3 regions of the Streptomyces sp. NBC_00873 genome follow, and region 3 is predicted to be linked to each of the others. Evidence: riboswitches for the same ligand, from Rfam matches in the RefSeq annotation. Region 3 holds a riboswitch; each other region holds the start of a gene.
What was found. Region 3 has a riboswitch for thiamine pyrophosphate ahead of thiO (glycine oxidase ThiO). Riboswitches for the same ligand answer to the same signal wherever they lie in the genome.
Positions count from the first base shown of each region.

Region 1: another riboswitch for thiamine pyrophosphate. It lies ahead of OH809_RS12800 (thiamine ABC transporter substrate binding subunit); the one in region 3 lies ahead of thiO (glycine oxidase ThiO).
Region 2: another riboswitch for thiamine pyrophosphate. It lies ahead of thiC (phosphomethylpyrimidine synthase ThiC); the one in region 3 lies ahead of thiO (glycine oxidase ThiO).

Region 1 covers NZ_CP108803.1:2,872,695-2,875,965, reverse strand. Annotated here, with positions in the region: gene rlmN (23S rRNA (adenine(2503)-C(2))-methyltransferase RlmN) at 16-1,122, shown strand; TPP riboswitch at 1,164-1,280, shown strand; gene OH809_RS12800 (thiamine ABC transporter substrate binding subunit) at 1,354-2,475, shown strand; gene OH809_RS12795 (ABC transporter permease) at 2,592-3,271, shown strand, end outside.
Region 2 covers NZ_CP108803.1:4,605,743-4,609,013, reverse strand. Annotated here, with positions in the region: gene OH809_RS21205 (YibE/F family protein) at 1-1,191, opposite strand, end outside; TPP riboswitch at 1,262-1,395, shown strand; gene thiC (phosphomethylpyrimidine synthase ThiC) at 1,388-3,178, shown strand.
Region 3 covers NZ_CP108803.1:6,726,569-6,729,839, forward strand. Annotated here, with positions in the region: gene thiS (sulfur carrier protein ThiS) at 1-27, opposite strand, end outside; gene thiO (glycine oxidase ThiO) at 24-1,232, opposite strand; TPP riboswitch at 1,230-1,342, opposite strand; gene OH809_RS31060 (hypothetical protein) at 1,395-1,769, shown strand; gene OH809_RS31065 (NAD(P)/FAD-dependent oxidoreductase) at 1,998-3,251, shown strand.

The DNA.
Region 1 (3,271 bases), 3.9 Mb from region 3:
GACACTGGAGAAACCATGCCTAAGCCCGGAGAACTCACTTTCGTCGCGCCCCGCGGAGCCAAGAAGCCGCCGCGGCACCTCGCCGACCTCACGCCCGCCGAGCGCAAGGAAGCCATCGCCGCGATCGGCGAGAAGCCGTTCCGCGCGCAGCAGCTGTCACAGCACTACTTCGCGCGGTACGCGCACGACCCGGCCGAGTGGACCAACATCCCGGCCGGTTCACGGGACAAGCTCGCCGAGGCGATGTTCCCCGACCTGATGTCCGTGGTCCGGCACATCAGCTGCGACGACGACACCACCCGTAAGACGCTGTGGAAGCTGCACGACGGGACGCTGGTCGAGTCCGTCCTGATGCGCTACCCGGAGCGGGTGACGATGTGCATCTCGTCGCAGGCCGGATGCGGGATGAACTGCCCGTTCTGCGCGACGGGGCAGGCCGGTCTGGACCGCAACCTGTCGACCGCCGAGATCGTCCACCAGATCGTGGACGGCATGCGGGCGTTGCGTGACGGGGAGGTTCCGGGCGGGCCCGCGCGGCTCTCCAACATCGTCTTCATGGGCATGGGCGAGCCGCTCGCCAACTACAAGAGGGTGGTTGGCGCGATTCGCCGGCTGACCGACCCGGAGCCGGACGGTCTCGGTCTTTCGCAGCGCGGCATCACCGTCTCCACCGTGGGCCTGGTGCCGGCCATGCTGCGCTTTGCCGACGAGGGCTTCAAGTGCCGCCTCGCCGTCTCGCTGCACGCGCCGGACGACGAGCTGCGGGACACGCTCGTGCCGGTGAACACGCGCTGGAAGGTACGCGAGGTGCTGGACGCGGCGTGGGAGTACGCGGAGAAGTCCGGCCGTCGGATCTCCATCGAGTACGCGCTGATCCGCGACATCAACGACCAGGCCTGGCGCGGTGACCTGCTCGGCCGACTCCTCAAAGGCAAGCGCGTCCATGTCAACCTGATCCCGCTCAACCCGACGCCCGGCTCGAAGTGGACCGCTTCCCGGCCCGAGGACGAGAAGGCGTTCGTCGATGCGATCGCCTCCCACGGAGTGCCCGTGACCGTGCGGGACACCCGCGGCCAGGAGATCGACGGGGCCTGCGGGCAGCTGGCGGCATCCGAGCGCTGAGGCCGAAAGGGCCCGTGTAACCTGGGCCCGAAATCAACTTCATATTCCGACAGGGGAGCGCCACAGCGCTGAGAGTGCGGCACCGAGGACAGGTTGGCCGCAGACCCTCTGAACCTCGCCCGGGTCATTCCGGGTAGGAAGTTCGGTCATCAACTCATGCTGTTGCGCCCTGCCCGCTTCTCCAAGGGCAGGGCCGCGTCTCTTCCTGGTCAAACCCAGGAGGAATTCATAATGAGCACCACCCGCACCACGCGCGGGACCAAGCAGCTCGCGGCGACGGCCCTCGCCGCCGCGCTCGGCGTCACGGCACTGGCCGGCTGCGGCAGTTCCGACGACTCGGCGTCAGGGGCCGGTGACACGAAGGGCTCCGGCTCCAAGACCGTGACCCTTGTCAGCCACGACTCGTTCAACGCCTCCAAGGACGTGCTGAAGGCGTTCACGCAGGAGACCGGCTACACGGTCAAGGTGCTGAAGAGCGGTGACGCAGGCGCTGCCCTCAACCAGGAGATCCTGACCAAGGGCTCCCCGCGAGGTGATGTGTTCTTCGGCGTCGACAACACGCTGCTCTCCCGGGCCCTCGACAACGGACTGTTCACCCCGTACGAGGCGAAGGGCATCGACCGGGTCGCGGCAGACGCCCAGCTGGACGCGGCCAAGCACCGGGTCACTCCGATCGACACCGGCGACATCTGCATCAACTACGACAAGAAGTACTTCGCCGACAAGAAGCTCGCGCCGCCGAAGACCTTCGACGACCTGGCGAAGCCCGCGTACAAGAACCTTCTCGTCACCGAGAACGCCGCGACCTCGTCGCCCGGTCTCGGCTTCCTCCTCGGCACCGTCGCCACCTACGGCGAGAGCGGATACCAGGACTACTGGAAGAAGCTGAAGAGCAACGGCGTGAAGGTGGTCGACGGCTGGGAGCAGGCGTACAACGAGGAGTTCTCCGGGTCCGCGGGCGGCACGAAGGCCAAGGCGGACCGGCCGCTCGTCGTCTCGTACGCCTCCAGCCCGCCGGTCGAGGTGCTCTACGCGAAGCCGCAGCCGAGCGAGGCTCCGACCGGTGTCGCGACAGGGACGTGCTTCCGTCAGATCGAGTTCGCCGGTCTGCTGAACGGCGCGAAGAACGAGGCGGGCGGCAAGGCGCTGCTGGACTTCCTGATCAGCAAGAAGTTCCAGGAGGACATGCCGCTCAACATGTTCGTGAACCCCGTCACCAAGGACGCGAAGCTGCCGGAGCTCTTCACGGAGTTCGGCGCTACGGTCGACAGGCCCACCACCGTGGCCCCGGACGCCATCGCCAAGAACCGTGAGCAGTGGGTCCAGTCGTGGTCCTCGCTCGTAGTGAAGTAGCGAAGAGTCCCGTACGCGGTCCGGGCGCGGGCGGGAAGGGTTCGCGCGCCCGGTCCGGGCTCGCGGATCCCCGGCGCGCGGGGGCGTGGCGGGGGAGCGTGGTGCGGCTCGGTCTGATGGCCGTGCCCGTCACGTTCTTCGCGCTGTTCTTCGCCTACCCCGTCGTCGCGATCGTCGGCCGCGGGCTGAAGGCCGACGGCGCCTGGCAGTTCGGCCGGATCGGCGAGGTGCTGACCCGGCCGGACATCCTCGACGTCCTCTGGTTCACTACCTGGCAGGCCCTCGCGTCGACCGCGCTGACCCTGTTGATCGCGCTGCCCGGTGCGTATGTCTTCGCCCGCTTCGACTTCCCCTGCAAGCAGGTGCTGCGGGCGGTCGTCACCGTGCCGTTCGTCCTGCCGACCGTTGTCGTGGGGACGGCCTTCCTGGCGCTGCTGGGGCGCGGCGGTTTCCTCGACGAACTGGCGGGCGTGCGTCTCGACACCACGGTGTGGGCGATCCTGCTCGCCCATGTCTTCTTCAACTACGCGGTCGTCGTGCGGACCGTCGGCGGACTGTGGTCGCAGCTCGACCCGCGGCAGGAGGAGGCAGCCCGGGTGCTGGGCGCCGGGCGGTTCGCGGCGTGGCGGCGGGTCACTCTGCCGGCCCTCGCGCCCGCGGTGGCCGCCGCTGGGCTGATGGTCTTCCTCTTCACGTTCACCTCCTTCGGGGTCGTACAGATCCTCGGCGGTCCGGCCTACTCCACGCTGGAGGTCGAGATCTACCGGCAGACCGCCCAGCTCCTCGACCTTTCGAC
Region 2 (3,271 bases), 2.1 Mb from region 3:
GCCGACCAGCGTCCGGACGATCTCCTCCGCCACGAGCTCGCTGTTGGCCACCGTCCCCACGCTGCTCTGCGCGATCGAGAACAGCAGCAGGAGGGGAAGCGCGGCGCCTGCGTAGGCGAGCACCAGCGTATTGACCACCGAGGCGATGTGGTCGCGACCGATCCTGATCCCTGCCCGGTACAGCTTTCGCGCACCCATGGTCGGGTCCGCCTGGTGCAGCTCCCAGACCGCCGACGTCTGGGTGACCGTCACGTCGTCGAGCACACCGAGCGAACCGATGATGACGCCGGCCAGCAGCAGGCCGCTCATGTCGATGTGCGGGTAGAGGCCGTGGATCAGACCGGTGCTGTCGTCGGTGTTCCCCGTCAGGCTCGCCCAGCCGATGAAGAGCGAACCGAGCAGCCCGATCAGCAGCAATGAGATCAGCGTGCCGATGACCGCGACCGAGGTACGTGCGGTCAGGCCATGACACATGTAGAGCGCGATGAGCATGATCGCGCTGGCACCGACGACCGCGACGAGCAGCGGATTCGACCCCTGAAGGATCGCGGGGAGGATGAACAGGGTCAGTACGGCGAACGACACCGCGAGCGCGACCAGCGCCATCAACCCGCGCATTCTGCCGACGACGACCACTGCGAGAGCAAAGAGCCCGGCCAGCAGCGCCATCGGGAACGTCCGGTTCACATCCGTCACGGAGTACTGCAGGTCATGGGGTGCGTCGGGGGCGTACGCCACGATCACGCCCTGACCCTCGCGCAACTGCCGAGGGGCGTCGGGCTGAACGATCTCGACGAACGTGCGCCCCTTGTCGTGCCCGGTCGTCACCTCGACCGTGGCCTTCCCGCACAGCCCCGGTTCCTGACCGGCGCCCGTGTCCCCCGATGGCGTCGTGGTGCCGCCCGTGACCGGCGTCTGCGCGGCATTCACGTCATTGCAGTCGACCTTGTCGACGCTCACCACCTTGCCCTGCTGGCTCTGCCGGTCGAAACCGACACCGGTGCGCTCGTGCGCGGGCGCACCGCCCGGCCAGAGAACCACCAGGCCGACAACGACCGCGGTGGCGAACGGGATCAGTACGGCCGCGATGACCTTGCGCAGATGTGTGGAGACCGGCGCAGCAGGGCCGTGGCTGTGCGAATGCCCGTGCTGATGGCTCTGCGATCCGGGGGCGCTCTGAAGGGACGTCACCGGTCGATCATCGCAAGAAGGAACAGGCCCTCTGTCCAGCACGCCGGAACAGGCGATAGCGTGGTGGCACCTTTGCACACGCGGGAGCTCGGAGCACCGGGCTGAGAGGGCGCTGATATCCGTACATCCGTACGGGACAGGCTGCGCCGACCGCCGAACCTGTTACCGGGTAATGCCGGCGTAGGGAGTAGGTCTCATGACCACATCGGACGCACGCACGCCTGCCTCGAACCAGAGCGACGAGGCCGGCACGTCCATCGGCTGGCACAAGGGATACGTCCAGGGCTCGCGCCCGGACATCCAGGTGCCGGTCCGAAAGGTGCACCTCACCAACGGCAAGACCGTGACGCTGTACGACACGTCGGGGCCGTACACCGATCCCGCCACCGAAACCGACGTACGGCGCGGTCTTGCACCCCTGCGGGAGAACTGGATCACCGCCCGCGGCGACACGGAGGAGTACGTGGGCCGCCCCGTCCGCCCCGAGGACGACGGGCTCAAGCACACCTCGCCGCGCGGCGGACTGCGTAACCTCGACGCCGTCTTCCCCGGCCGTCCGCGCCGTCCGCGCCGCAGCCGCGACGGGCAGCCCGTCACCCAGCTCGTGTACGCCCGCCGGGGCGAGATCACCCCGGAGATGGAGTACGTGGCGATCCGGGAGAACGTCGAACCCGAGGTCGTACGCAAGGAGATCGCGGCCGGCCGGGCGGTCCTGCCGGCCAACGTCAACCACCCGGAGACCGAGCCGATGATCATCGGCAAGCGGTTCCTGGTGAAGGTCAACGCCAACATCGGCAACTCCGCGGTCACTTCCTCCATCGAGGAGGAGGTCGAGAAGATGACCTGGGCGACGCGGTGGGGCGCCGACACGGTCATGGATCTCTCCACCGGCCGCAACATTCACACCACCCGCGAGTGGGTGCTGCGCAACTCCCCCGTGCCGATCGGCACCGTGCCCCTCTACCAGGCACTCGAAAAGGTCGACGGCAGGGCGGAGGAGCTGACCTGGGAGATCTACAAGGACACTGTGATCGAGCAGGCCGAGCAGGGCGTCGACTACATGACGGTCCACGCCGGCGTGCGGCTGCCGTATGTCCCGCTCACCGCCCGGCGCAAGACCGGGATCGTTTCCCGCGGCGGGTCGATCATGGCCGCGTGGTGCCTGGCGCACCACAAGGAATCGTTCCTGTACGAGAACTTCGAGGAGCTCTGCGAGATCCTCGCGACGTACGACGTGACGTACTCGCTGGGCGACGGACTGCGCCCCGGCTCGATCGCCGACGCCAACGACGAGGCGCAGTTCGCCGAACTGCGCACGCTGGGCGAGCTCAACTCGGTCGCCAAGCGGTTCGGCGTCCAGACCATGATCGAGGGCCCGGGCCATGTCCCGATGCACAAGATCAAGGAGAACATCGACCTCCAGCAGGAGATCTGCGAGGAGGCACCGTTCTACACGCTCGGCCCGCTGACCACCGATATCGCCCCGGCGTACGACCACATCACCTCGGGCATCGGCGCGGCGATGATCGCCTGGTGGGGGACGGCGATGCTCTGTTACGTCACGCCCAAGGAGCACCTGGGCCTGCCCAACCGGGACGACGTGAAGACGGGCGTCATCACCTACAAGATCGCGGCCCACGCTGCGGACCTCGCCAAGGGGCACCCGGGGGCGCAGGACTGGGACGACGCGCTGTCGGACGCGCGGTTCGAGTTCCGCTGGGAGGACCAGTTCAACCTGGCACTCGACCCGGACACGGCACGGGAGTTCCACGACGAGACGCTGCCGGCCGAGCCGGCGAAGACGGCCCACTTCTGCTCGATGTGCGGCCCGAAGTTCTGCTCGATGAAGATCAGCCGAAGCATCTCGGAGCAGTTCGGCGGCGACGAGCCCGCGGCGACCGAGGCCGAGATCGCCGAGGGCATGATGAAGAAGTCGGCGGAGTTCGCGGCCGCGGGCAACCGGGTGTACCTCCCGCTCACCGACTGAGCACGCCGTACCGGAACGGCCCACGCCCCCCGGAAGCCGCCGGGGGACGCGCGGGCCGCTCCACAGGCCACCCGCCGGGTGTCGGTGGGAGCC
Region 3 (3,271 bases):
GACGGTGAGCGGAAGGGAGTCGGTCATGCGGGCTGCTCCTGACGTACGGAGGCGGAGGGCGGTACGGGGGCGGGTGCGAATCGTTCCGGGGCGAAGGGGTGGGCCACGGGGGGCAGCTCGCCGGTGGTCAGCAGCTCGGCCATGGCGTCACCGGTGACGGGGGTGAGCAGCACGCCGTTGCGGTGGTGGCCGGTGGCGAGGTGGAGGCCTGGCAGGGTGGTGGGGCCGAGCAGCGGGGCGTTGTCGGGGGAGGCGGGGCGAAGGCCGGCCCGGGTCTCGGTGAGCGGCAGTTCGGTGATGCCGGGCACCAGCTCGTGGGCGTCGCGCAGCAGCTCGTACACCCCGCCCGCCGTGACGGTGGTGTCCCAGCCCATCTCCTCGCTGGTCGCGCCGACGACGAGCTCGCCGTTCTCGCGCGGGACGAGATAGACGTGGCTGCCCCGGACCACGGCCCGCACGGTGCGGGTGAGGAACGGTGCGTAAGCGGCGGGCACGGTCAGCCGGAGCACCTGTCCCTTCACGGGCCGCACCGGGGGAACGACCTCGTCCGGCAGCCCGGCGAGCCGCCCGCTGAGGCTGCCCGCGGCGAGTACGACCTGGTCGGCGGCCAGCTCCGTACCGGCCGCGAGTACGGCTCCGGCGGCCCGGTCCCGTGCCACCCTGAGGCGTTCCACCCAGTCGCGGTGGAAGACCACCCCGGCCCGTTCGCAGGCCGTCAGCAGAGCGGCGGCCAGTCGGCGGGGATCGACCTGGTGGTCGCCGTCGACCCGCAGACCGCCGCGCACGCCCGGCGCCAGCATGGGCTCCAGCCGGCGGCACTCACGGCCGGTGAGCCACTCCGACTCCAACCCCGAACGCTGCTGCAGCAGATGCAGCTCCCGCAGATGGGCGCGGTCGTCGGAGTCCAGGGCGACCGCCAGGGTGCCGCAGGCGCGGAAGCCGATGTCCTGGCCGCTCGCCGCCTCCAGTTCGGCCGCGAAGGCCGGGTAGCGCGCGGCGGACGCGACATTGAGGCCGAGCAGCATCTGCTCGCCGTAGTGGAGTTCGGTGACGGCGGCGAGCATCCCGGCCGCGACCTGGGCGGCCCCGCCGCCCGGTTCGGGGTCGACGACCGCGGTGCGCAGACCGCGCTGCGCAGCCCGCCAGGCGGTCACCAGACCGATGATCCCGCCCCCGATGACGAGGACGTCGGATCCTTGTGCGCATACGGATGTGTTCCCGGAAGAACGCATGGGCGTCCAGCCCCTCCCTTCGCCGGCATGACCCGGATCAGGTTCGTACGGTCGGAGGCCGCTCAGCCTCCCTCTCAGCCCGGTGCGTCCGGGCTCCCGCGAGTGTCTTACGGTGGCCACCCTAGACCCCGTCCCCCCGGCCCCTGTAAGGGAGCAGCCATCGTGGCCCGTTCGCTCGACGGACTCGTCCTCTCGCCGGTCGCCGACCAGGCGCCGGGCCAGGTCGGCACCCGTACCCGCTTCACGTACCACGAGGAGGACGGCCGGATCTGGGCCGAGTACGCGGGCGGCGACGTGGTCCGGGGCCATCTCGTCGGCACCAGGACCGCCGATCGACTCGACTTCCTCCCCCATGGCCTCAAAGGCATGGGAGGTGCCCCCTCCGTCCAGTTGAAGCAGGACGGAACGACATCCTCCGGACACTGCCTCTCCACCGTCGTCGACCTCGCGGACGGCCGCGTACGGCTGGACGAGCGGTGGGAGTGGGAGTCGCAGGAGGGCAGCGGGACGAGCGTGGTCGAGGAACTGTCTAGCTGACGGACCGTCAGGTGTTTAAGGCCGACCGGCAATTGGGGGGTGGGTGAAGCAGGGGCTGGGGTGCGTGCATCGCAAGGCGGAGGATTGAGCCATGGCGAATGGGGCCTCCCCTGCTCGAGCGAAGCCGAGAGCTTAGGGAACATGGTGATGGACGACAACGCCGCGAGGTGCGTGCCCCAGCCCCGTGACGCCGCCCCCCTCAATCGCCGGTCGGTCTAGGGTGGACAGGTGAGCGAGCAGCAGACTGAGCAGCCGGACCGGCGGACCGAGCGCCGTATCGTCATCGTCGGTGCGGGCATGGCCGGTGTGCAGACCGCGGTGGCCCTGCGGGAACAGGGCTTCACCGGCCCGGTCACCCTGATCGGCGCCGAACCCCACCAGCCCTACGACCGGCCGCCGCTGTCCAAAGGGGTGCTGCTCGGCAAGGCCGAGGACTCCGCCTTCGACGTCGATTTCGATGCACTGGACATCGATCTGCAACTGGGCCGCGAAGTCACCGGTGTGCGCCCCGGCGCGCATGAGCTGGACACCCCGTCGGGACCCGTGCCCTACGACGTGCTGGTGATCGCGACCGGCGCCGAACCGGTCGTCCTGCCCGGCGCCGAGGGCGTTCCCGGCGTCCATCTGCTGCGCACCCTCGACGACGCGGCGCGGCTGCGCCCCGTCCTCGACGAGCAGCACGGCGTCGTGGTCGTCGGCGCGGGCTGGATCGGCGCCGAGTTCGCCACCGCGGCCCGCGCCGCGGGCTGCGAGGTCACCGTCGTCGAGGCCGCCGACCGGCCCCTCGCGGGCGCCATGCCCGCCGAGGTCGCCGCCCCGATGACCGCCTGGTACGCCGAGAGCGGCGCCGAACTCCTCACCGGAGCCCGGGTCGCCCGCATCGAACCCGGCCGGGTGATCCTCGCGGACGGCCGCACGATCCCGGCCGGAGCGGTCGTCGTCGGAATCGGCGCACGGCCCGCCACCGGCTGGCTGGCCGGCTCCGGCATCGCGCTCGGCCCCGACGGATCGGTGACCGCCGACGGGGCGCTGCACGCCTCGCTCCCCGATGTGTACGCGGTCGGTGACTGCGCCTCGTTCCCCTCCGCCCGGTACGGCGAACGCCTTCTCGTCCACCACTGGGACAACGCCCTCCAGGGCCCGCGGACCGCCGCCGCCAACATCATCGGCGCCGCTGCCGACGGTGACCCCGCGCCGCTGACGTACGACCCCGTGCCGTACTTCTGGTCCGAGCAGTTCGACCGGTTCGTGCAGTACGCGGGTCACCACGGGAGCGCCGACACCCTGCTGTGGCGCGGCGATCCCGCCAACCCCGCCTGGTCGGTGTGCTGGCTGCGCGACGGCGTCCTGGTCGCGGTCCTCGCCGTGGGCCGGCCGCGCGATCTGGCGCAGGGGCGCAAGCTCATCGAGGCGGGGGTGCGGCTCGATCCGGAGCGGGCCGGTGACCCGTCCGTACCGCTGAAGTCGGCGACTCGTCAGTAGGCGTACGGGCAACGAACGTT